4 regions of the Vallitalea maricola genome follow, and region 4 is predicted to be linked to each of the others. Evidence: predicted binding sites of a transcription regulator. Region 4 holds the regulator's gene; each other region holds the start of a gene.
The links. The regulator Rex, encoded in region 4, represses fermentation and respiration genes when NADH is low (regulators of the CRP and FNR family bind a similar motif). The targets are predictions, from matches to a motif close to ATTGTTAANTANTTAACAAT.
Positions count from the first base shown of each region.

Region 1: a site for Rex is predicted at 2,730-2,749, ahead of rsxC (electron transport complex subunit RsxC). Genes of this name have one in related genera too.
Region 2: a site for Rex is predicted at 3,482-3,501, ahead of AACQ14_RS04985 (DUF5692 family protein). Genes of this name have one in related genera too.
Region 3: a site for Rex is predicted at 2,949-2,968, ahead of adhE (bifunctional acetaldehyde-CoA/alcohol dehydrogenase). Genes of this name have one in related genera too.

Region 1 is NZ_BTPU01000092.1:4,658-10,520, forward strand. It holds gene AACQ14_RS21275 (ATP-binding protein) at 1-367, shown strand, start outside; gene AACQ14_RS21280 ([Fe-Fe] hydrogenase large subunit C-terminal domain-containing protein) at 408-1,754, shown strand; gene AACQ14_RS21285 (DRTGG domain-containing protein) at 1,751-2,092, shown strand; gene AACQ14_RS21290 (ATP-binding protein) at 2,120-2,680, shown strand; gene rsxC (electron transport complex subunit RsxC) at 3,030-4,346, shown strand; gene AACQ14_RS21300 (RnfABCDGE type electron transport complex subunit D) at 4,401-5,342, shown strand; gene AACQ14_RS21305 (RnfABCDGE type electron transport complex subunit G) at 5,332-5,863, shown strand, end outside.
Region 2 is NZ_BTPU01000013.1:63,157-69,019, reverse strand. It holds gene AACQ14_RS05005 (hypothetical protein) at 1-818, shown strand, start outside; gene AACQ14_RS05000 (hypothetical protein) at 972-1,523, shown strand; gene AACQ14_RS04995 (hypothetical protein) at 1,679-2,281, shown strand; gene AACQ14_RS04990 (DUF805 domain-containing protein) at 2,465-2,875, opposite strand; gene AACQ14_RS04985 (DUF5692 family protein) at 3,535-4,470, shown strand; gene AACQ14_RS04980 (SLC5/6 family protein) at 4,819-5,863, shown strand, end outside.
Region 3 is NZ_BTPU01000095.1:3,894-9,756, reverse strand. It holds gene serS (serine--tRNA ligase) at 1-472, opposite strand, end outside; gene AACQ14_RS21840 (HD-GYP domain-containing protein) at 886-1,947, opposite strand; gene adhE (bifunctional acetaldehyde-CoA/alcohol dehydrogenase) at 3,068-5,683, shown strand; gene AACQ14_RS21830 (Cof-type HAD-IIB family hydrolase) at 5,795-5,863, opposite strand, start outside.
Region 4 is NZ_BTPU01000007.1:24,401-30,263, reverse strand. It holds gene AACQ14_RS02660 (NAD(P)H-hydrate dehydratase) at 1-1,087, opposite strand, end outside; gene acpS (holo-ACP synthase) at 1,112-1,477, opposite strand; gene AACQ14_RS02650 (coiled-coil domain-containing protein) at 1,474-2,088, opposite strand; gene AACQ14_RS02645 (redox-sensing transcriptional repressor Rex) at 2,288-2,920, opposite strand; gene AACQ14_RS02640 (helix-turn-helix domain-containing protein) at 3,361-3,756, opposite strand; gene abc-f (ribosomal protection-like ABC-F family protein) at 3,979-5,863, shown strand, end outside.

The DNA.
Region 1 (5,863 bases), on a different contig from region 4:
TGCATCAAGTAAATTGAAAAAGACTTTAAAACAACTTGGAATATCTCCTATTATTATTCGAAAAGTATCCATATGTATGTATGAAGCAGAGATAAATATGGTAATTCATGCTAATGGAGGAGTCATTGATGTAGAGATAACTCCAGAAACCATAGATGTTGTTATCAACGACGAAGGTCCAGGAATAGAAAATATTGATTTGGCAATGCAAGAAGGTTACTCTACAGCATCAAGAAAAGCTAGAGAAATGGGTTTTGGTGCAGGAATGGGATTACCTAATATAAAGAAACATAGTGATAACATGGAGATAGAGACAAAATTAGGAAAAGGAACAAAACTTGAACTAACTTTTAACATAAAAGATTAGAAGGTATCAGATTAATAAATAGGTTTTGAGGAGGCTAAGTATGGAGGAAGTACTACATTCTGTAAGGTTAGATATAGATAAATGCATTGGTTGTACAGATTGTATTAAGCGTTGTCCAACAGAAGCCATAAGAGTTAGAAATGGAAAAGCACATATCATGGACGAGCGGTGTATTGATTGCGGTATGTGTATTAGAGTCTGTCGTAACCATGCTAAAAAAGCAATAACAGAACCATTAGATAAAATAAATGACTATAAATTTAAGGTAGCTATACCAGCTCCTACATTGTATACACAATTTAGAGGAATTGTAGACCCTAATATTATTTTGACAGCATTAAAAAAACTTGGTTTTGATGAGGTTTTTGAAGTTGCAAGGGCAGCTGAGATTATAACCGAAGAGAGTAAAAGAATGATAGCAAAAGGTAATTTGCTTAAACCAGTTATATCTTCTGCATGTCCAGCAATAGTAAAACTTATTCAAATTAGATTTCCATCTTTAATACCTAATATTTTACCAATCATATCACCAAAAGAGGCAATGGCAAGATATGCTAAAAAATACTTGGTAGGTAAAGGAATCAGAAAAGAGGATATAGGAGTATTCTTTATATCGCCCTGTGCTGCAAAAGTTACTAATAGTAAACAGCCGCAAGTTATTGATGAATCCTATGTAGATGGTGTTATTTCACTAAAGGAAATATATCTCAAATTAGTTCCGGTAATAAAGACTATTAAAGAACCAGAGATACTTCAAATGAGTAGTAATACAGGTATTGGCTGGGCTCATACTGGTGGTGAAGGATATGCATCTGGTATTGAGAATCATATAGCTGTAGATGGTATTGAAAATGTTATTAAAATACTGGAGAAAGTAGAAAATGGTAAGCTTGATGATGTTAATTTCATTGAATGCCTAGCATGCGTTGGAGGATGTCTTGGCGGTCCACTAACCGTAGAGAATTGCTTCGTTTCCAGTAATAGAATGGATAAAATCAAGAAATATAACAGTGGCGAAGGCAAAAAACGGGATATACCATTGTTTGATGGAAAAATAGATTTATATTGGTCTAAATCATTAGAAACTAAACAAGTCATGAAGCTTGATGATGATGTAGAAAAAGCCATAGAAAAGTTAGAACACTTAGAAAAAATATATGATATTTTGCCAAAGATTGACTGTGGTTCCTGTGGGGCACCAACTTGCAGAGCATTAGCCGAAGATATAGTCTGTGATAAAGCTAATATAGAGGATTGTGTGTTCATGTTAAGACAAAAGGTAAGAGAAATGGCTGAACAAATGGTTACATTAGCACAAAAAATGCCACCATCCATTAGTAATGAAACTATAAATAATAAGATATTAGAAAAGAGGTCATCACAATGACAGTTGAAGAATTAAAAAGTAAGCTTAACCTTGAATTGGTTGCTGGTAAAGAAGGGTTACAAGGTGAAATAAAAGGCGGTTTTGTAGGTGATTTATTGAGCGTGGTAATGGGTAAAGCAAAAGAGGGTAATGTGTGGATTACAATCCAAAGCCATGTTAATATAGTAGCAGTAGCAGTACTTACTGGTTCTGCGTGTATAATTGTATCAGAAGGATTTAAGGTTGAAGAAGATGCTATCATTAAGGCAGATGAGGAAAATATACCTATATTAACTACAAAAAAATCATCTTTTGAAATGGTTAGCGATCTTGTAGCATTAGGAATTAAAAATATTTAAAGGTTTTATGAAAGGAATCTGTTAAATATGAAAGAATTATCTATGCATATACTTGATATTGCACAGAATAGTATAAGAGCTGATGCAAACATAATTACTATTTTAGTGAAAGAATTAATCAAAGATAATATTTTTGAATTTAGTATTAAAGATAATGGGGCAGGAATAGATGAAGAAATATTAAAAGACATTCGCAATCCTTTTACTACATCAAGAACCATGAGACGTGTAGGACTAGGAATACCATTGTTAGATAATACTTGTAACATTTGTAATGGTAGATTGGAGATAGATTCCTCTATCAAACAAGGTACTTATATAAAAGCCAGTATGGAATATAATCATATTGATAGACCACCTATAGGTGATATGATAGCAACAATAGCAACACTTATTTCATCTAATGGTGATATTGATATACAATATAAGCATTACTATAATGAGAAATCATTTGATATATCTACAAAAGAACTAAAAGAAGTTTTGGGTGATGAAGTACCATTAACTAATTTAGATGTTATCAAATGGTTGAAGGAATTTTTAAAAGAAAATATTAATGAGCTTAAGAGCGACGGAGACAAAAGCTGAAAGGTATAACATTATATCTTTGAGCTTTTTTATCTTATAGATTTCATCTAATGTTAATGAATTAACAAACTTACTAATAATTATAACTTTTTTTAGTAAATTAAAGGGTAAAAGAAAGGAGGCATATTGTATACAATAAACAATAGTGCCATATTAATAGTATTACACAAGATTGCTACTTTGTACTTTTTTTATCAATTCTTGTATTACTGGGGTAATTGTATTATTATTAATATGGAAATAGATACTATTACAACATTGAATACTAATAATTATATTTATTAGTAATATATCTAAAGTGAAAAAAATAATTTATTCATTAAAAACAAACAAAGACAGGGGGATACTAATGGGAGCATTGACTTTTAAAAGAGGCATTCATCCTAGTCATTCTAAAGATTTCACAGAAAAAAAACCTATTAAGATTTATATGCCAAAAGGTGATTTGGTTTTCCCAATGTTACAACATATAGGAGCACCTTGCAAACCTTTAGTAAAAAAAGGTGATAAAGTTTTAATGGGGCAGAAAATAGGAGAACCTCAAGGATTCGTTTCTTCACCAATCCATGCAACAGTTTCAGGTACAGTTAAAGCTATTAAAGATGTACTTCATCCTAATGGTTCAAAAGTACAAGGGATTGTTATTGAAAATGATGGTGAATATACGGAAATAGAAATGAAAGAAAGAAAGGACTATAAGAACCTTTCAAGGGAAGAAATAATTAATATTATAAAAGAGGCTGGTATAGTAGGTATGGGTGGAGCAACATTTCCAACATTCATAAAATTATCTCCTCCTCCAGAGAAAAAGATTGATCATATAATTGTTAATGGTGCAGAGTGTGAGCCTTATTTGACATCTGATCATAGGATTATGATTGAAGAAACACAAAGAGTTGTAAAAGGTCTCGAAATAATACTACATCTTTTTCCAAATGCCAAAGGTGTTATTGGAATAGAAGACAATAAGCCAGATGCCATAAAAGCTATGAAAGAAGCTGTGGGAGGTATTAGTAATATCAGCGTTGCAACTTTGAAAACAAAGTATCCACAAGGGGCTGAAAAACAACTCATCTATTCCATAACTAAGAGAGAAGTTCCATCTGGCGGATTACCAGCTGATGTTGGTTGTATTGTTCAAAACATAGATACAGTCGTAGCTATTCATAGAGCAGTTCTTAGAGGAAGACCTTTGATGAGAAGAATTGTTACTGTGAGTGGGGGAGCTATAAAAGAACCACAGAATTTTAAGGTTAGAATTGGTACTAGTTATCGAGAATTAATTGAGGCTGCTGGTGGTTTCACGGAAGAACCTGCTAAAGTTATTTCAGGCGGACCTATGATGGGATTGGCACTGTTTTCACTAGATGTACCTGTAATAAAAGGGTCTTCATCTATACTATGTCTGACTAAAAAAGAAGCTACAGTGAATGAAGAAAGCAATTGTATTAGATGTGGTAAATGTGTAAGTATATGTCCAATGAATCTATTACCTTTAGAGCTTAACAAATTTGCTATAAACAATGAAGATGACTTGTTTGTAAAATATAAAGGTATGAATTGTATAGAATGTGGAGCTTGCTCATATATTTGTCCTTCAAATAGACATTTAACTCATTCTATAAGAACAACAAAAAGGACTATAATGGCTAAGAAAAAGAAATAAAAATATATAGAATCAATAAATTATTTCTAATGTTTTAAGTAGGAGGGTTTAGTTGTGACAGATCAATATATAGTATCGTCTTCACCTCATATTCGTTCAGATAAGACTACTGATAAGATTATGAGAGATGTAATTATTGCCTTAATGCCAGCAACTTTATTTGGAATATATAATTTTGGTGTGAGAGCATTGATTATAGTTTTAATTTGCGTTATATCATGTGTTGCATCAGAGGCACTATTTCAATATATAACTAAGAGAAAGCTTAGTATATCTGATTATAGTGCAGTTGTAACAGGTATATTACTAGCGCTTAATCTACCACATACAGTTCCTTATTGGCTACCGGTTTTAGGAAGTGTCGTGGCTATAATAATCGTTAAACAATTATTCGGTGGACTAGGACAGAACTTTATGAATCCTGCTCTAGGAGCAAGAGCATTTTTACTTATATCTTTTGCAGGATTAATGACTAGATGGGAACTTGATGGAGTAACTACAGCTACACCTTTAGGAATAATAAAAGAAGGTGCAGGAAGTCTTCCAAGCATTGCAGATACATTCTTCGGTTTTATAGGAGGTTGTATTGGAGAGACTTCAGCAATAGCTTTATTATTAGGAGGTATCTATCTATTAGCCAGGAAGATAATCAATTGGAGAATACCAGTATTATATATTGGTACAGTCTTCGTACTTTCTTTGATTATTGGCGGTAGAGGATTTGATATGAATTATGCTGCTTATCAAGTTTTTAGTGGTGGTCTTATGATAGGTGCTATCTATATGGCAACTGACTATTCATCATCACCAATGACAAAAACAGGACAAATCATTATGGGTCTTGGATGTGGTATATTAACTGCGGTTATAAGAATATATGGTAGTTATCCAGAAGGTGTATCATTTGCAATAATAATAATGAACCTTTTTGTACCATTAATTGATAAATTTACAATCCCTAAAGCTTTTGGGGAGGTGGCTAAAAATGAAAAATAATATTGTTAAAGACGCCCTGATTCTTTTTGCTATTACAGTATGTGCTGGTTTACTGCTTGGTCTAACATATACTGTGACTAAAGAACCTATTGCAATGCAACAGATAAAAATTAGAGATGCTGCTCTTAACAGTGTAATAAAAGATGCAGATTTTGAACAGATTGAAGAGGATCTATCTGAGCAGCCAGTTATTACTGAGATTTATGAGGCTAGCAGAAATGATGAAGTTGTAGGTTATGCTTTTAAATTAGTTACTAAAGAAGGTTACGGTGGAGATATAGAATTAATCGTAGGTATTAATGCAGATAGTACCATTTCAGGCATCGACATCATAAAACACAGTGAAACACCTGGTCTTGGTGCTAATGCTGATAATGACAAGTTCAAGGATCAGTTCGTAGAAAAGCCTACAAAACAGTTGACTGTAGTTAAAGATGGAGCGGATACTGATACTGAGATAGATGCACTAAGTGGTGCAACAATATCTTCAAGAGCAGTAACTAATGCTGTTAATGCAGCTA
Region 2 (5,863 bases), on a different contig from region 4:
CAATTTCGTATGCAAAAGCTCCAATTGATCTTAATGAAATTTATGCAAATGTGGATGCAAATTTAAATCTTACAGTAGAGCAAGTTGAAGGTCTATCAGAAGATGAATTAAATCAATATTTTAAAGAGGTATATAGTGTTGATCCAAGTGAATTTACATATGAAGATAAAATGACTGCTGTTGAAGCTGCTGCACTGTTGTCGGGAATCCAAAGATTCAATAGTATGAGATCATTTGATTCTAGTTATGAAAGAGTTTATACAACAAAATCAGCTATAAACAATTGTAATTATACTGGTTCAAAAGGTCTTGCTTGGGTTAGAGATACTACTAAAGATGGATCACCTCTTTCATTAGGAGAAATCTTATCAGGAGTATATACTTTGGAAGTTGACTTTTTACCATATACTGCAGCTGCCACTATATATGCTTTAGGTAGTGATTATAATTTTTTTGTTAGCGTAAAAAACGCAGCTGGAACTGCTGCAGCATCAGCCTTAATATGTAGCAAATTAAAAATCGAAGCTACAATACCTGCAGCTGTTATAAGTTTCGCTGTAAGTATGGGATGGGATATCTTAAATGCATTGGATAGAGATGCAATGAAGGATGTACTATTGAGTATGGATGCATCAGATTTAATGAAAGTAGATTTTGTAACTGCAAATAAAATAGTTACAAAATGTTATTCAAAATATACTACTGAAGTTGAATGGATTGATTCTGAAAAATGCTTTAAATATTTAGATATTGAAAATCCAACAGGTAAAAGTGGTAACTGGTATGGAGGACAACCAGGATATCTTTACTCATATTAATTTTAGTAGATTGATATATTGATATAATAAAATAGCATCTTGATTGTAGGATATTATCTTACTATCAGGATGCTATAAAGTATTTTACTATTTATTTAGTTGCTATATAAACCTTAATAATATCATGATTAGAGAAGGAGAAAGACTACTATAATGAAAACTAGAAAACCCGTTTTTATAATAATAATAATTATTTTCGTAGGCTATGTTATATTTGAATTATTAATCCATAAGGATACTTTATTATTCTCATTAAGAAGAGATTCCATAAATGATGATTATTGTATCGAGAATTATATCACCGTAGATAATCAAAACACTCAAACATTTATAGATAGTAATAATACGACGATTAGAGATATTGGATTGATTCTTGATATTACAAATGAGTATTTTACAGAAATAAAACCATTGGATGATGGTATAGATGTAGTTGAATTATATCAGGATGCTTTTACAAAATTAATGATGCTGGAATTATCGGAAGAATATTCTAAACTAAAGGATCAAGCATTGAGTTTTATAGTTGAGCATAGTAAAAATTTTATAGTTAAAATTAGTGATAAAGATGAAATTAATGAATTTAATATTGATATGGATAAGAAATATCAGTCAATGTTGGATGAAATATTATATATATGCAACGAAAAAAACATTGCTGTGACATATGATGAAGATAATAATATTATTTATTATAAGGAATGAGTAGCAGGATAAGTTCCTTTTGAATGTTATGGCATATGTTAAGATGTGTTTATTGAAAAGTAGGATTAGAAATGGTAAAATATGTAGTATATAAACAATTGGAGTTTATATACTACATTTTTTAATAGTAATCATATTAATAATGGGGAGGTAATATGAAATCAAAAAGCACACATATATTGGTTCCTATGGTAATCATTACAATGGCTATTTTATTTTCCAGCTGTGGAAAAAGTAATAAAGCATCTGATAAGATAGTAGTCAACGATAATATAATTCAAACAAAAGAATTCAGTGTGAATTCTGATTCAACAGATTTGAATACATCAGCAAATGGAACAGTATTTATAAAAGGAAGTGAAGGAATTCCAGAAGGCATACAGATTGTAGCTCATATAGAGGTAGATCCAGATGACTGGGGTGGTGTAGTATTCTATATCCCTAAGAAATGGAATATAGAAAGTATAAATAGCAGTTATCCAGAAAATCAAGATACAGCAAAGCCTGCAGACTACATAGCTACATTTAGTACTGGTGATACTGAGAGATATGAATGGGATAAATTTGTAGAGGTAGGAAGAGACCGAAGTCATATACCAACTGGAGGGGGTACTGGAACAGTCGTGATTGATTTAATTGCTGATAAGGATGTGATACAACAATCAGAAAAATTTAATATTACTGTTGCAGTTGGCTCAGATGAAAAAGATGGAACTAAGATAATGGAAACGGATAGTACTACAATAGAAATACCTTAAAGATGTTAGTTTTTTAATATAGATTGGATATGTTATATATAAAAACATATACAGTCTTTTTTATTTTTTAACATATTTCGTAAAATGTGCCCTATGGCTATCAAGAATAGTTTCTGCAAGCCAGGATGGAATATGAAATGGATAATATAGATTCAAATATTATAGAAGCATAGAATATTTATTCTATGCTTTCATTGTAAGGTAATAATCATAATTCAACGGGTTATCACCATATTTGTTTTCTCCATCAGTACCAGGTGCAAATAGAAGATACAATACAAAAATTCCAGAGACAATTCTTATGAATGGAATGAGATAGAGCAATTGAATTAGTGCTAACCATCCAGTTTTATTCAGGTCATGTAAACGCCTCACAGTGAGTGTTAATTTTGAAATAGAACATATTATAAGTATCATATAATAAATACCTATATAGATATATGTACTGGTTAGTGAAGTATCAATAATAATTTTATTCATTGCTATAAAATAAGCTATGACCATTATTATAGATAAGGGTATGTCATACAAAAAATATCTTAGACGATTGAGACGACCATTGAAATTAAAATACAATATTTTTAATTGTTTCACATTTCACCTCCTAATTGATAAATATAATTATATAATAGCATAAAATAATAAAAAGTTAAACGTTTGATATAATAATAATTTATTTTGGTTATTTGAATATATTATAAGACATTTAGATGTGTAATGCCACCAAAATAAAGATATATATGACTATTTAGAGAGTAAGAATAACTAGATTATATAAAAAAGTAATATTACTTATGCCGGTAAATAAAAATTATGAATCTATAATAGTTGATGAGAACTTATTCATTAATGGAAAAGTAATTGGGATATTAAAGACTAATATAATTTAGGGCATAGAATTAAAGATGTTAACATTATAGGTTAAACCATCATCAATGATTGAAAATAGCATTAAGCTCATTAAAGTATTAAATTCTAGATAGAGTTTTGTGTTAATTTTATTTAGTAAAGTTCAGCAGCAAGAAGTAAAGTTAAATAAATGTTAACAAGCATAGAAAATAAAATATCTAAAATTATTTGACATATATAAAAGTATAAAGTAAAATTATTATGTTTGTGACATATAATTATGTCTGTAGACAATAAAAAAACTAAATTTACAATATTTTATGTAACAATTTATAGTTGCCTACGAACAAATGTGTTAAAATTATATCAATGTTATAATCAATAATTTTAGGAGGCAAGGTAATATGGGTATTTTTTATGAAGCAACAAGTTTTTCAGGATGGGCAATTTGGCTTTTTGTTGTCTTTGCGTTAATGGCATTCAATGAACTTGGTCGTTCTACAAAATGGGGTGGAATAGTATTATTTTTAGTTGTTCCTATAGTATTAACTATCTCCGTTTGGCCAACAACTGCAGCTCCAGGAAATGAATATGGTACTGGTAATTGGTTTAATTGGGTAAAAACATATTCTGCTCTTGCAGGGTGTCTTGGTTTTATGGCTATTCGTTATATTCCATCACTGGCAAAGAAGAAATGGGTGTTATGCTTCCCGCCGCTTATCTTGGGACTTAATATATTTGAAGCAGCTTTTAGAGATTTTCAATGTTTTACATATGGAGCATGGAATGGAGAATACATAAACAATCTATGGGTGATGTCTGGACCATGGAATATCATGAATGGAATAGCAGGTATTCTTAATGTTATTGCCATATGTGGTTGGGTTGGTATTTTCATATCAAAAGATAAAACAAAGGATATGATTTGGCCTGATATGATATGGGCTTGGATCATAGCTTATGATATATGGAATTTCGCTTATACATATAACTGTATTGCAGATCATTCATTTTACTGTGGTTTAGCATTACTAATATCTTGTACAGTTCCTGCTTTCTTCATTAAAAGAGGAGCTTGGCTTCAACATCGTGCTCAGACACTTGCTTTATGGATTATGTTTGTTATGACTGTACCTTCATTTGCTGACCGTATAGCCCCAGTATCCACTACACACAATCCAACTGCGTTTTTTGTATTAAGCTTGTTGGCTCTAATCACAAATGCTGCACTTGTAATCTATCAATTCAATAAGATACGTAAAAACAGACTTAATCCATTGAAGGATGAGATATATGCAGATACTGAAACATATAAAAAAGTTGTAGCAGAAAATGTATAAGAGTGTATCAGCAGATATAAATTAGATTGATAATTATAAAATAAATATAGAATTATAATATACCACCTATAAGAATATATCACTCTTGAAGTAGACATTTTTATTATTCTAACTGCCTGCTTTAAGGGAAGAATATAAAACTGAATAGGTGGTTTCATTATGTTCAAAATCAATATCAACATATTATAAGCAGTAAGTATTAATGATTTTGAAATAGTATAAGCTGTTTGTATATGATATAATCAAATGAGTATGATTTATTTGCATTATGTTATTATAAACCATTTTATAACACAGAGATATTATATAAATAAATTGGTGTAGTAATAATGTTTGGGAGGATAAAAGATGAAAATACAAAGTGAAGCTGATTTTACTGTGTTTGAAGCAACAAGTATGATTGTTGGACACAGTATTGGTACAGGAATTATCGCAGTACCTTTTTTAGCAACTAAAAACAATTTGAGAGACGTTATATTAATGGTGATATTGGCATATTTCATAAACGTTGTCTTACATTTGATTATTGCGGAATTATCCTATAATAATGGTGGTGTTCAGCTAGTTAAGAGTTTTGAAGGAGAATTGTTCAGAGGTAAAGCAAAAAAAATATTTAGTTGGATTATGTTTACAATCTATGGATTAGCTATAGTTGTTGGTGTAAGTGGTAACATTAATGGTGGTGCTATGATAATCTGGAGCTGGCTTGACATACCATTTTCATTAGCTCAGCTCATATATTATATTCTAGCAGGCATAGTAGTATTTATGGGAATGAAGGCTGTAGGTATTGCTCAGAAGTATACGGTATCCTTATTGATAGTAATAGTGATTGCTATAAGTATTGGGACATTTGTGAAACCTATGAATGCTATTGGATCATCCAAAGTACATATCAATAATCTTCTAGGATTATATAGCATGGTTGTTTTTGCAACCTCTGCAAACCAAGCGGTAATTCAATCTGTAAAAGGATTGAAAGGAAATGTTAAAAAAATCAGGACTTCAATATTTTTAGGTTTTGCTATATCATCTATTTTTGTTTTAATTGTGACTATTACTGTTTTGTTGGGTGTAAATGGTTCACTAGATAAAGAATTAGCGTATCTACAACTAGGTGAAAATATTGGACGTTGGGCAGCTGTACTAGCAGGCTTGTTTTCATTATTTGCCCTTTTAACAACGTTTTGGTCAAATACTTTAAGTCTTCGTGATGTAGTCCATGAACAGATAGGAATAAATAATAAAGTTTGTTGGTTATTTGCTACAATACCATCATTACTCTTTGCCATATTTGGTGTAAATAGTTTTATTATCTTAACAAGGATAATGTCAGGCGTAGTGGTACTTGTAGCTGTCATGCTTGTATTTACTTATAATAGGTCTAGGAAAA
Region 3 (5,863 bases), on a different contig from region 4:
TTATCTTACCTGCTGATTCTGGATCAAGAATATCTAGATCTTTACCAATATCCCAATGTGCTTTTGGTTCAAATCCAAAATTTCTAACCTCTCCCCAACGTCTGATTTCAACGTTATCTTCGTCTGTATCACCTGCTGGAACTGATTCGTTAGGTATATTAGGTATAGTTAACATAAAGTTATATAAATCACTATCAACTTTTTTTACTTCACCATCTATTTCTTTAATTTTATTTGATAATTCTTTCATCTGTGCTAATACTTCTTTTACATCTTTACCTTCTTTTTTCATTGCAGGTATTTGTTTTGATACAACATTCTGCTTATTCTTCAATTGCTCTACTTCTTGTAATAATTGTCTTCTCTTAGTATCAAACTCCACAAAAGAATCAAGGTCAAAATCCTCTTTTCTGTTTGATAAAGCTTCTTTTACTTGGTCAAAATTGTTTCTTAACATTTTAATATCTAACATCTTATTCACTCCTTCTATTTTTCTTTCTATACCATTAACAAGCGACTTAGTCACTTAAGAGATTTCAAAATATCCCATATCTCTTTACCTTTATATTCAAGGATTACATTTATTATTGAAATAAAAAACAATAAAAAAACCCTTCGCCCTTAATGGGACGAAAGGATATCCGCGTTGCCACCCAATTTATTACAATAAGAATTGTAATCTCTTGATTAGTATTATAAAGGATACCAACCTCTAACTCATCGTCAGGTACTCCGGAAGTGGAGGGATTATTTCGTTTTGCCAGTTCTCACCATCTCTGACTCTCTTGAAAAACTACCTTAATCTTAGCTTCCATCATAGCACAAAAACTATTTTTAATAATTATAATATATATTATGTTTCTTTTCAACCTAAAATATTATTATCTATATTTCATAAGTATCTACAATAAAAAGTTTTTTATTCTCCATTAAATCAATTTCCACCCACTCATCATATTTTCCGTTTTCATCTTCCAAAATTCTTATGATAGGTCTTGAGGGAAATCCATTATTTTGTTTTAGAACAATACCTTTCTTTCCTTCATTAGTTATTATTCCCATACCTGATGGATATACTGCTATATATTTAATAAACTCATCAACAATCTCTTCATCAAATAATCGTCCTTTATTAGCAATAAGATATTCTATTACTTCATATATCTTATAAGCTTCTCTATAAGGTTTTTTAGTAACCATTGAATCAAAAACATTACATATAGAAATAATTTTGGTCGCACTATTGATTTTATTACCACTCCAGCCGAAAGGATATCCAGAACCGTCAACATTTTCATGATGAGTTAATATTATGACTTTAGATATAGAACTTATCCATGAAGCTTCGCTTATCGCTTCATAACCATAGATTACATGTTGCTTAACTATTTCGTATTCTTTTTCAGTTAACTTACCAGGTTTATTAAGGATTTCTTCTGGAATAAGAACTTTGCCTAGATCATGCAATAAAGCACCTATAGCTATGTCTTTAACTCTATTTTTATTATAACCTAACTTTATAGACAATAAAACTGCTAAAGCGCACACATTGACGGAATGGGCATATGTATATTCATCTTTTCTCCTAATATCAACTAGATTAACAATAATATTACGTTGGGTCAATACATCCTCAACAATATCCTGAGCAGCTGATACAATGTTAGTTAATTCTAGATGTCCTTGGGTACTATAATTTTCTAATACTTTTTTAACTTCTTTTTTACAGTTTTCTCTTGTCTTTTCTTCAATAAAGTCTTTTAATTCAACACCTTCAGATAATTCATCCTCTATATAGATGTAATCTACTCCTAGCTCTCTTAAACGAACAACATAAGATTTCTTAATATGAATCCCCTTTGATAAAAGAAAGCTACCATTTAATGAATAAACTGGTCGTGCTACTCTCTCATTACCTTTTAAATTGTCTATTAGTACTCTTCTCATTAAATCCCACCTACAGAACGGCTAAAAAATCTCTATAAACTAACCACTTATTAATAAATAATCAAATAAAATAATATTAATCAAGTTTCTAAAGATAATTATTTGTTCTTTATCATTATTCATTACTATATATTGAACTTAAATATCCATACACCCATTTCAATAAGTTCAATATATTTTCCTTAATTTTATAAATAGAATTAAACTTAATAATTGCTAACTATAGCAATTATTTAATGCACCTTATATAAATTCTCTTTACAGTTGATATAATCATATCATTTTTTTATAGTATCTTCAATTAAAATTGAAATAAATGAATAAAAAGACTTATTATGGTAATCATTATTAATGTACCATTTATTTACAATGTTTTATTTATGAGGATTTTGATTTAGGAAATAAGCCTCAATAATATGGTACATCATCTAATACCCCCCTCAACCTGCGTTTTATTCCCCCCCTGAAACGCAGGTTATTTTTCATATTAGTAATAAATACCTATTCTCTTATTTTTTTCTATCAAAAAGAAGTAAAATAGTTCATATTTCATATACTAATCTATATAAAAAAATGTTATTTTCTCAATTAATATACCTTGAAATAAATTATAATCTTATATCAAAAATATATAAATTTGATTAAAACATTACCTATATAATAATAGCTATTTAGATTAAGTAAATTACGTTTTTTGTTATTTTTTATATCCTATTCAATTAATCTATTAAGTTTTCTAAATCGCAATTTATTGTTATAAATTTAACTAATTTTAATTATATTTAATATTATAACTTCTCTAGGTTAGGACTGTAATTAAATATGTATAGTGTTTTTTTATATATAATTACTATAATTAAATCTTTGTTATGTGAAATATGCTGTCTTGTATACTGTATTTATAGTTATATTGTATATTTCAATTTGTATATTTTTATTTTAGTTATTGACAAAATATTATCAATTTGCTATTATGTCAGTGTAATATTTTTTTGAAAATAATTGTTAATATTTTAACATTATTTATGTACTGAAATCAATTTATTAAGCGACTACATGTCGCATTATAATTACAAAATAGGGAAAACTAATATTAAAAATATCTAGGAGGTATATAATTATGGCAAACACAAAAGTCACTAAAACTAATGATAAACCAAATGTTGATGTGCCAAAAATGATTGATGAATTAGTATCAAAAGCTACAATAGCATTAGACGAATATTTACAACTTAACCAAGAACAAGTAGATAACATTGTTAAAGAAATGTCACTTGCAGGATTAGACAAACATATGTATTTAGCTAAACTAGCTGTTGATGAAACTGGTAGAGGAGTATATGAAGACAAAATAACTAAAAATATGTTTGCAACAGAATATATCTACCATAGTATCAAATATGAAAAAACAGTAGGTATCACTAATATAAATAAAGAAGAAGATTACATGGAAGTTGCAGAACCTGTTGGTGTTGTTGCTGGTGTAACTCCTGTTACTAACCCAACTTCAACTACGTTATTTAAAGCTATTATTTCAGCCAAAGCAAGAAACCCAATCATCTTTGCATTCCATCCTTCAGCTCAAAAGTGTTCTGCTGAAGCAGCAAGAATTGTAAGAGATGCGGCTGTAAAAGCTGGTGCTCCAGAAAACTGTATTCAATGGATAGAAACACCTTCATTAGAAGCTACTAATACATTAATGAACCATTCTGGTGTTGCTTTAGTACTTGCTACAGGTGGATCTGGAATGGTTAAATCAGCTTATTCAACTGGAAAACCTGCACTTGGTGTTGGACCTGGTAACGTACCTTGCTTTATAGAAAAAACTGCTGATGTTGAAAGAGCTGCAACAGATTTAATCTTATCAAAAGCATTTGACAATGGAATGATTTGTGCATCTGAACAAGGAGCAATTATTGAAGAACCTATATATAAACAAGTAACAGATTACATGAAAAAACAAAACTGCTACTTTACAACAAAAGAAGAAACTAAACGCTTAGAAGGCGTTGTTATGAATCTTGAAAAAGGTGCTGTAAATCCAGCTATAGTAGGTAAAGCACCTGTAGAGATTGCTAGATTAGCTAATATAAATATACCAGAAGATACAAAGGTTTTATGTTGTGAACTTGATGGAGTTGGACATGAATATCCATTATCCAAAGAAAAATTATCTCCTGTATTAGCTATCATTAAAGCAAAAAATGCTAAAGATGGTATTGATTTATGTGAAAAAATGGTTGAAATTGGTGGTCTTGGACACTCATCAGTTATTCACTCTAACGATGATGAAATTATAAAACAATTCTCTTCCAGATTAAAAACTGGTCGTATAATAATCAATTCTCCTTCTACTCATGGAGCAATTGGAGATATATATAATACTAACATGCCATCGCTTACACTTGGTTGTGGTTCTTATGGAAGAAACTCAACAACATCAAATGTAACAGCTGTTAATCTAATAAATAAGAAAAGAGTGGCGAATAGAAGAGTGAATATGCAATGGTTTAAGATTCCAGAAAAAATATACTTTGAACCAGGTTCAGTACAATACTTAAGTAAAATGCCTAATATCAAAAAAGCTTTCATCGTTACTGACCCATTCATGGTAAAATTCGGATATGTTGATAAAATCCTTTATCATTTAAGAAATAGAACTGATAGTATACATTGTGAACTATTTACTGATGTTGAGCCTGACCCATCTATCGAAACAGTTAAAAAAGGTGCAGAAATGATGCAGAAATTCGATCCTGATGTAATTATCGCATTAGGTGGTGGTTCAGCTATGGACGCTGCAAAAGGAATGTGGTTATTTTACGAACATCCAGAAGCAAGATTCAGTGATATGGCTCTGAAATTCATGGATATAAGAAAACGTGTATACAAATTCCCAACTATGGGTAATAAATCAAAATTTGTTGCTATACCTACTACATCAGGTACAGGATCAGAAGTAACTTCATTTGCAGTTATCACTGATAAAGAAAAAGGAATCAAATATCCTCTTGCTGATTATGAATTAACACCAGATGTAGCAATAATCGACCCAGATTTCGTAATGTCAGTACCTGCTAGTGTAACAGCTAATACTGGACTTGATGTATTGACACATGCTTTAGAAGCTTATGTTTCTGTGTTAGCTTCTGATTATACAGATGCACTTGCTTTAAAAGCTGCTGAATTAGTATTTGAATACTTACCAAGAGCTTACAAAAACGGTAATGATGCTGTAGCAAGAGAAAAAATGCATAATGCTTCATGTATGGCTGGTATGGCATTCACTAATGCATTCCTTGGTGTAAACCACTCAATGGCTCATAAATTAGGTGGAGAATTCCATATACCTCATGGTGCTGCTAATGCTCTATTATTACCACATATTATAGAATATAACGGAAGCAAAACTCCAACTAAATTTGCTTCATTCCCTAAATATGAAAAATTCATAGCCCCAGAAAAATACGCTGATATAGCTAAGCATCTTAACTTACCTTGTAAGACACCAGAAGAAGGCGTAAAATCACTAGCTAATGCAGTTAGAAAGCTTATGAAAGAACTTAATGTAAAAACTACAATAAAAGAATTTGGCGTAGATGAAAAAGAATTCCTAAGTAAAGTTGATTACTTAGCAGACAGAGCATTTGAAGATCAGTGTACTCCTGCTAACCCAAGATTACCTTTAGTAAAAGAATTAGTTGATTTATACAAAAAAGCTTACTACGGAAAATAAATATATAATGTAAATGAGAACAAAAAAGAAGGGTTGCCATTTTTCCCTTCTTTTTTGCTATATATAAATATTAACTTTATTGATAATCGAAATAAATAAAAATGATATTCATTAAAAATCTTTTAATATGAATTTATTTATTACTTCTGCAACTCCACTTTGATTATTATTACATTTTGT
Region 4 (5,863 bases):
TTCCATCAGCATCAACAACTATGGTCTTATTAAAATTACTGATTACAATTTCAAGTATCTCTCTTGTAATATTGTCATTCCCAAGTCCTGGTCCTATAGCAATAGTATCAGCCCACCCAAGCATTTCTAATAGTTTTTCTTTGTCTTCATTGGATATATTAATATCAGCCCTGCTATAAGTCTCTACAACTGCTTCTGGCACTTTTGTCGTAACTACACTAGACACAGACTCTTCAATAAATGTCTTGACTAATCCTGCTCCTGTACGATAAGCCGATAAAGAAGTCAAAACGGCTGCTCCTGACATTTTGCTGGTACCTGCAATAACTAAGACTTTTCCATAAGAACCTTTATGAGACATCTTTACTCTATTAGGTATAAAATATCTTGCTAGATTATCATCCATTATTGTGGTGTGAGAATTAATTCTTTCTACAGATATATTAGGTATACCTATATCTGTAACAACTAGATCACCTACATAGTTAGCTCCAGGATATAAAAGCAAGCCCACCTTTGGCAAACAGAATGTAACTGTCTTATCAGCACACACTGAATCCCCTAGAATCTGACCATCATCAGAATTAACTCCAGAAGGTATGTCAATAGCTATTCTATAAGCATTCGCTCTATTTATAATCTTAATAGCTTCTAAGTATTTTCCTGTTATCTCTCTACATAGACCAGTTCCAAAAATAGCATCATAGATGACATCGCAGTCATTAACTATATTTTTGAACTCATCAATCTGTTTATCATCATAGAATTCATGTATATCAATATTTAATTGTCTAGCTATATCATAGTTTATTTTGGCATCACCTTTAATTTTGCTAGAATCCCCTATTATGATTATAGAAACTTTTACATTATTACAGCTAAGTATTCTACCTATTGCAAATCCATCTCCGCCATTATTTCCTATGCCACAGCAAATAACAACATTATTGCTCTCTTTCAGTAACTGTATAGTTTCACTAACTACAGACATTGCTGCATTCTCCATTAAAACAATACCAGGTATACCTATCTCTTCAATAGTATACCTATCAATTTCCTTCATTTCATAACTTTTGACAACCTTCAACCCAAATCTCTCCTTTTAACTAAGTTACTCCCCTAATGCAATAGCTGTTACATTATCCCTTGAATGTGATATTGACACATGTATCGTAGAAATATCAAGTTGTCTCGCTAAATCCTTAGCACCATTATATAAAACTACATAGGGCTTGCCTTTATCATCACGTAAAACCTCAATATCAATAGGAGTAAAATGTACAAATCCTGTCCCAAGGACCTTAGAAACTGCTTCTTTGACAGCAAAATTACCAGCTATTGTTTCACCTCTATAATTTTTAGTTTCAAATAATTTATTTTCGTTGGATGTAAAATATTTTTCCAGGAATCTTTTATTGAGAATCGCCTTTTCTATTCTACTGACTTCAATAATATCATTACCTATTCCTTTTATCATTTACTTCCTCCCAGATATTTTTTATCATATAATTCAATGATTTCATATCCTACTAGATCATGCATATAAGAATACATCTTATCATATTCTTCCTTCGCTTCTGTTTGTCTGACAGCTTTTTCTTTTAATTCTGCCCTAACTTTTTCAATCCATTCATTTAATTCATCTAATTCATTCTTAGTATTAAACATTCGCATATAACAATCTTGCATTGTATATTCTAACAATTCTTTATTAGTCGTTTGAATTTCTCTTGGCATATTCTCCATTCTTGATTCCATCTTATCTATCTTAACTTTTATGTCATTGATATATTTCTTGCTTTTTTCCATTTCGCCTATTGCTTTATCATCTTCATCTTCTATGGCTTCTTTCATATTATCAACTATATCAACCATCATTTTCTTTTTAAGTAAAGTATATTCCTTCAAATCGTTAGTAAGTTGTCCTTGTTCACCAAGGAGTTTATTAAGCTTTTTTTCAAGTTCAACTATTTTTTTTGGTTTTCTATTATTTTTAAATAGTTCATGCCATCTATTGTCCAATGTTAATATATGTACTTTTTTTTCTATATTAATTGGCTTCTCTATCTTTTGCTTTGAAAAAAACATGCTTTCACGTCCTTATTATTTATATATACTTAATTTAAACCTACTTAGTAATATAATAAAAATTTTCTATATTAATTATATCGTAACAAACTCTTATATTCTATAGCACAATATAATTAAAAGGTACCCATATATATGAGTACCTAATACCTCTAAGAATAGTTATTCATTCTTAAAAACATAAATTACAGACGCTTATTTATATTCTCTCTTTGATATTATATGACAGAGTCATAAGACTATCCAACAAATGTACATTTTCAACTATAACATTTTTATTGGATAATTTCAGGTCAATAGGAGCAAAATTCCATATTCCTTTTATACCATAACTAACTAAGTCATTAGCAACTTTTGGTGCTTTTTGCTTAGGTAATGTTAAAATTGCCAAATCAATACTATTTTCTTTTATGAAATTTCCCATTTCATCTAAATCCTTAATCTCAATGCCTCTTACAGTTATACCGATAAGCCTCGGGTTAACATCAAATAATCCTTTAACTTCAAAACCTCTTTTATCAAAATTAGTATAATTAGCAAGTGCTTGACCCAAGTTTCCTGCTCCAACAATAATTGTATTATATTTATTCTCAAGACCAAGTATCTTACCTATAGCGTTATATAAATATTCAACATTATAGCCGTAACCTTGCTGACCAAAACCGCCAAAATTATTTAAATCTTGTCTTATTTGAGAAGCTGTTACACCCATTCTGTTACTCAATTCTTTGGAGGAAATCCTTACAACATCGTTTTCTAATAAGTCTCCTAAGTATCTGTAGTATTTTGGTAATCTTTTAATTACCGCTGTTGATATTTTCTTTTGTATCATATAATCAATCCCCAATCCTTGATACTATTTTGGAACTTTTATACAAATAATTATATATGGTTGTTAAATCTATGTCAAATAATCAAATGCTGATAAACCCTTATTGTTTATGTATTATCATAGTATAAATTATTAACACAAATCCTATATTTAGTAAATATAGTTAAAAACAATCAATTGTTTATTGTATACAATCTATATTTTATAAATTATACCATAAAACTCTGGTATTTTACCAGCTTTTTCTAGAAAATTATACTTATAAAAAATTTTAATATCCTAAATTTCATACATATTTGTATTCCATAAACGCTGTATGTTACTTGCAACATATAAAATGGATATAAAAAATTAATTCTATACCCTTTTTTAATTGTTAAGTTTAATTATATATTTTTTAATATAAATACCTTGATATTACTATTAACTTAATATATTATCTATAAAAATTCTTTTCCTAAATATTTATTAATAGCATCTTTAGTTTTTTTTGTATAGTTTGCATCAGTGTATAATATTCTTTGTATTGTTCTTTGAGATAAATTGGATTCTTTTGCTAGATCCTTGATAGTTATTTTATTCTCAACCATATAATTCCCTAGCTCTTTTCTCTTTATCTCGTCTTTTTTGTATTGTCTATTGTAAAAATAAGTAGTATTGACCTTAGAACTTATTTGTCCTAATTTTCTTTTACGTTGGTAATCAAGACATTTTTCACATTGCTTAACACCTCTAATAAGTGATTCTTGTGATAGAGGTTTACCACACCTTATACATTGTTTTCTCTCCACACGAGCTTTTCTCAATTTTTTCATATAACCTGCATTACGACTCAAGTCATCATCCCCTTTAGAAAAGTTCTTTTATCATATATATGTTGTCCCAAAGAAATTTATTCTTATGTATGAACAAATAGGTTACTTCTCGTTTGGCAAAGAACTATCACAATAGATATTTATATATTTACCAAAAACCTCTAATTTTAAACCCTTAAACTTTTCAAAACCAGTGATTAATGGTATCATAGTATGGTAATTTTAATATTATAGGAGGCAACTATGATTTTATCATGTAAAAATATATGCAAAGCATTTGTAACAAATACAGTACTAGACAATGTAAACTTCTGGCTGGAAAAAGGAGATAAAGCAGCTATAGTAGGTATTAATGGAGCCGGTAAATCAACGCTGTTCAAGATTATTACCAATGAATTAGAAGCAGATTCAGGACAAGTTATAATTAATAGTTTAACAAAACTTGGCTACCTATCACAAAATAGTACTCTATCATCGGAAAAAACTATTTATGATGAAATGCTATTAACATGCAAAGAAATAATCCAAATGGAAAACACCTTAAGAGAATATGAAGTAAAAATGTCTAAGCTAGATAATGATAGTGAAACTCTAGATTCACTTATGAAATCATACTCAAATCTACAGCATACTTTTGAACTTAATAATGGATATAGCTATAAAAGTAATATAAAAGGTGTGTTAAAAGGTCTAGGATTTGGTGAAGAAGATTTTACTGCTAATATATCCACCTTATCAGGAGGACAAAAAACGAGGGTAGCTCTAGCAAAAATACTTCTTGAAAAACCAGATATATTACTATTAGACGAGCCAACTAACCATCTAGATATTAAAGCATGTGAATGGTTGGAAGGTTTCTTATGTAATTATCAAGGTACTGTTATAATTATCTCACATGACCGTTATTTCCTTGATAAAATAGTGAATAAGGTTATAGAAATAGAAAACACTCAATCACATATTTATAACGGTAATTACAGCTTTTATATCAAGCACAAAGCCATCAATCAAGATATTGAAGTCAAACATTATATAGAACAGCAAAAAGAAGTAAAAAGGCAGGAAGAAGTAATTCGTGAACTTAGGTCCCACGGTAGAGATAAACTTATCAAACGAGCTCAAAGTCGTGAAAAACAACTACAAAAAATCAATATGATAGATAAACCTACACTGATTAATGATAAAATGAATCTTAAGCTATCACCAAGGGTCATAAGTGGTAATGATGTACTTACTGCTACAGATGTATCCAAATCCTTTGATAATAAACACCTATTTTCTAATCTTAATTTCCAGATTAAAAGAGGTGAAAAAGTAGCACTCATTGGAGATAACGGAACAGGTAAAACAACATTATTTCGTATAATAAGTAATGGGCTAACTGGAGATACAGGCACTATTTCTCTAGGCGCCAAAGTGAACACTGGTTATTATGACCAAGAACATGTTACCCTAAATGGAGATAATGATTTGATTGAAGAGATATCAGATGCTTATCCTAATATGAATACAGGTCATATACGCAATACATTGGCTGCTTTTTTATTCACTGGTGATGACGTATTCAAAAAGATATCTAGTCTGAGTGGTGGTGAAAAAGGCAGATTGATACTTGCAAAATTAATGTTGTCAAATGCTAATTTCTTGCTGTTGGATGAGCCTACTAATCATCTGGATATCATATCAAAAGAAATTCTTGAATCAGCTATTAAAAATTATACTGGTACTGTTCTATTTATTTCTCATGACCGTTATTTTATAAATAAAATAGCAACTAGGGTATTAGAACTTACTCCTAATAAATTAAACAACTACTTAGGAAACTACAGTTATGTAATAGAAAAAAAACAAGAAGAAGAAAAACAACGGTTGTTGGAGCTAGAAAATAGTATGAACAATAAAAAACAAGAGGATACACCAATTGCTACTTCTAACAAACAAGACTGGCTAAAAAGCAAAGATGAACAAGCGAATAAGCGTAAACTTAATAATCAAATCAAAAAAATAGAAACTGATATTCATGAAATTGAAAATAACATTAAGGCGATTGATGAAAAGTTATGTCTAGAAGAAATATATACTAATGCTGAAAAAGCCGAAAAGCTTCTTAATGAAAAAACTCATTATG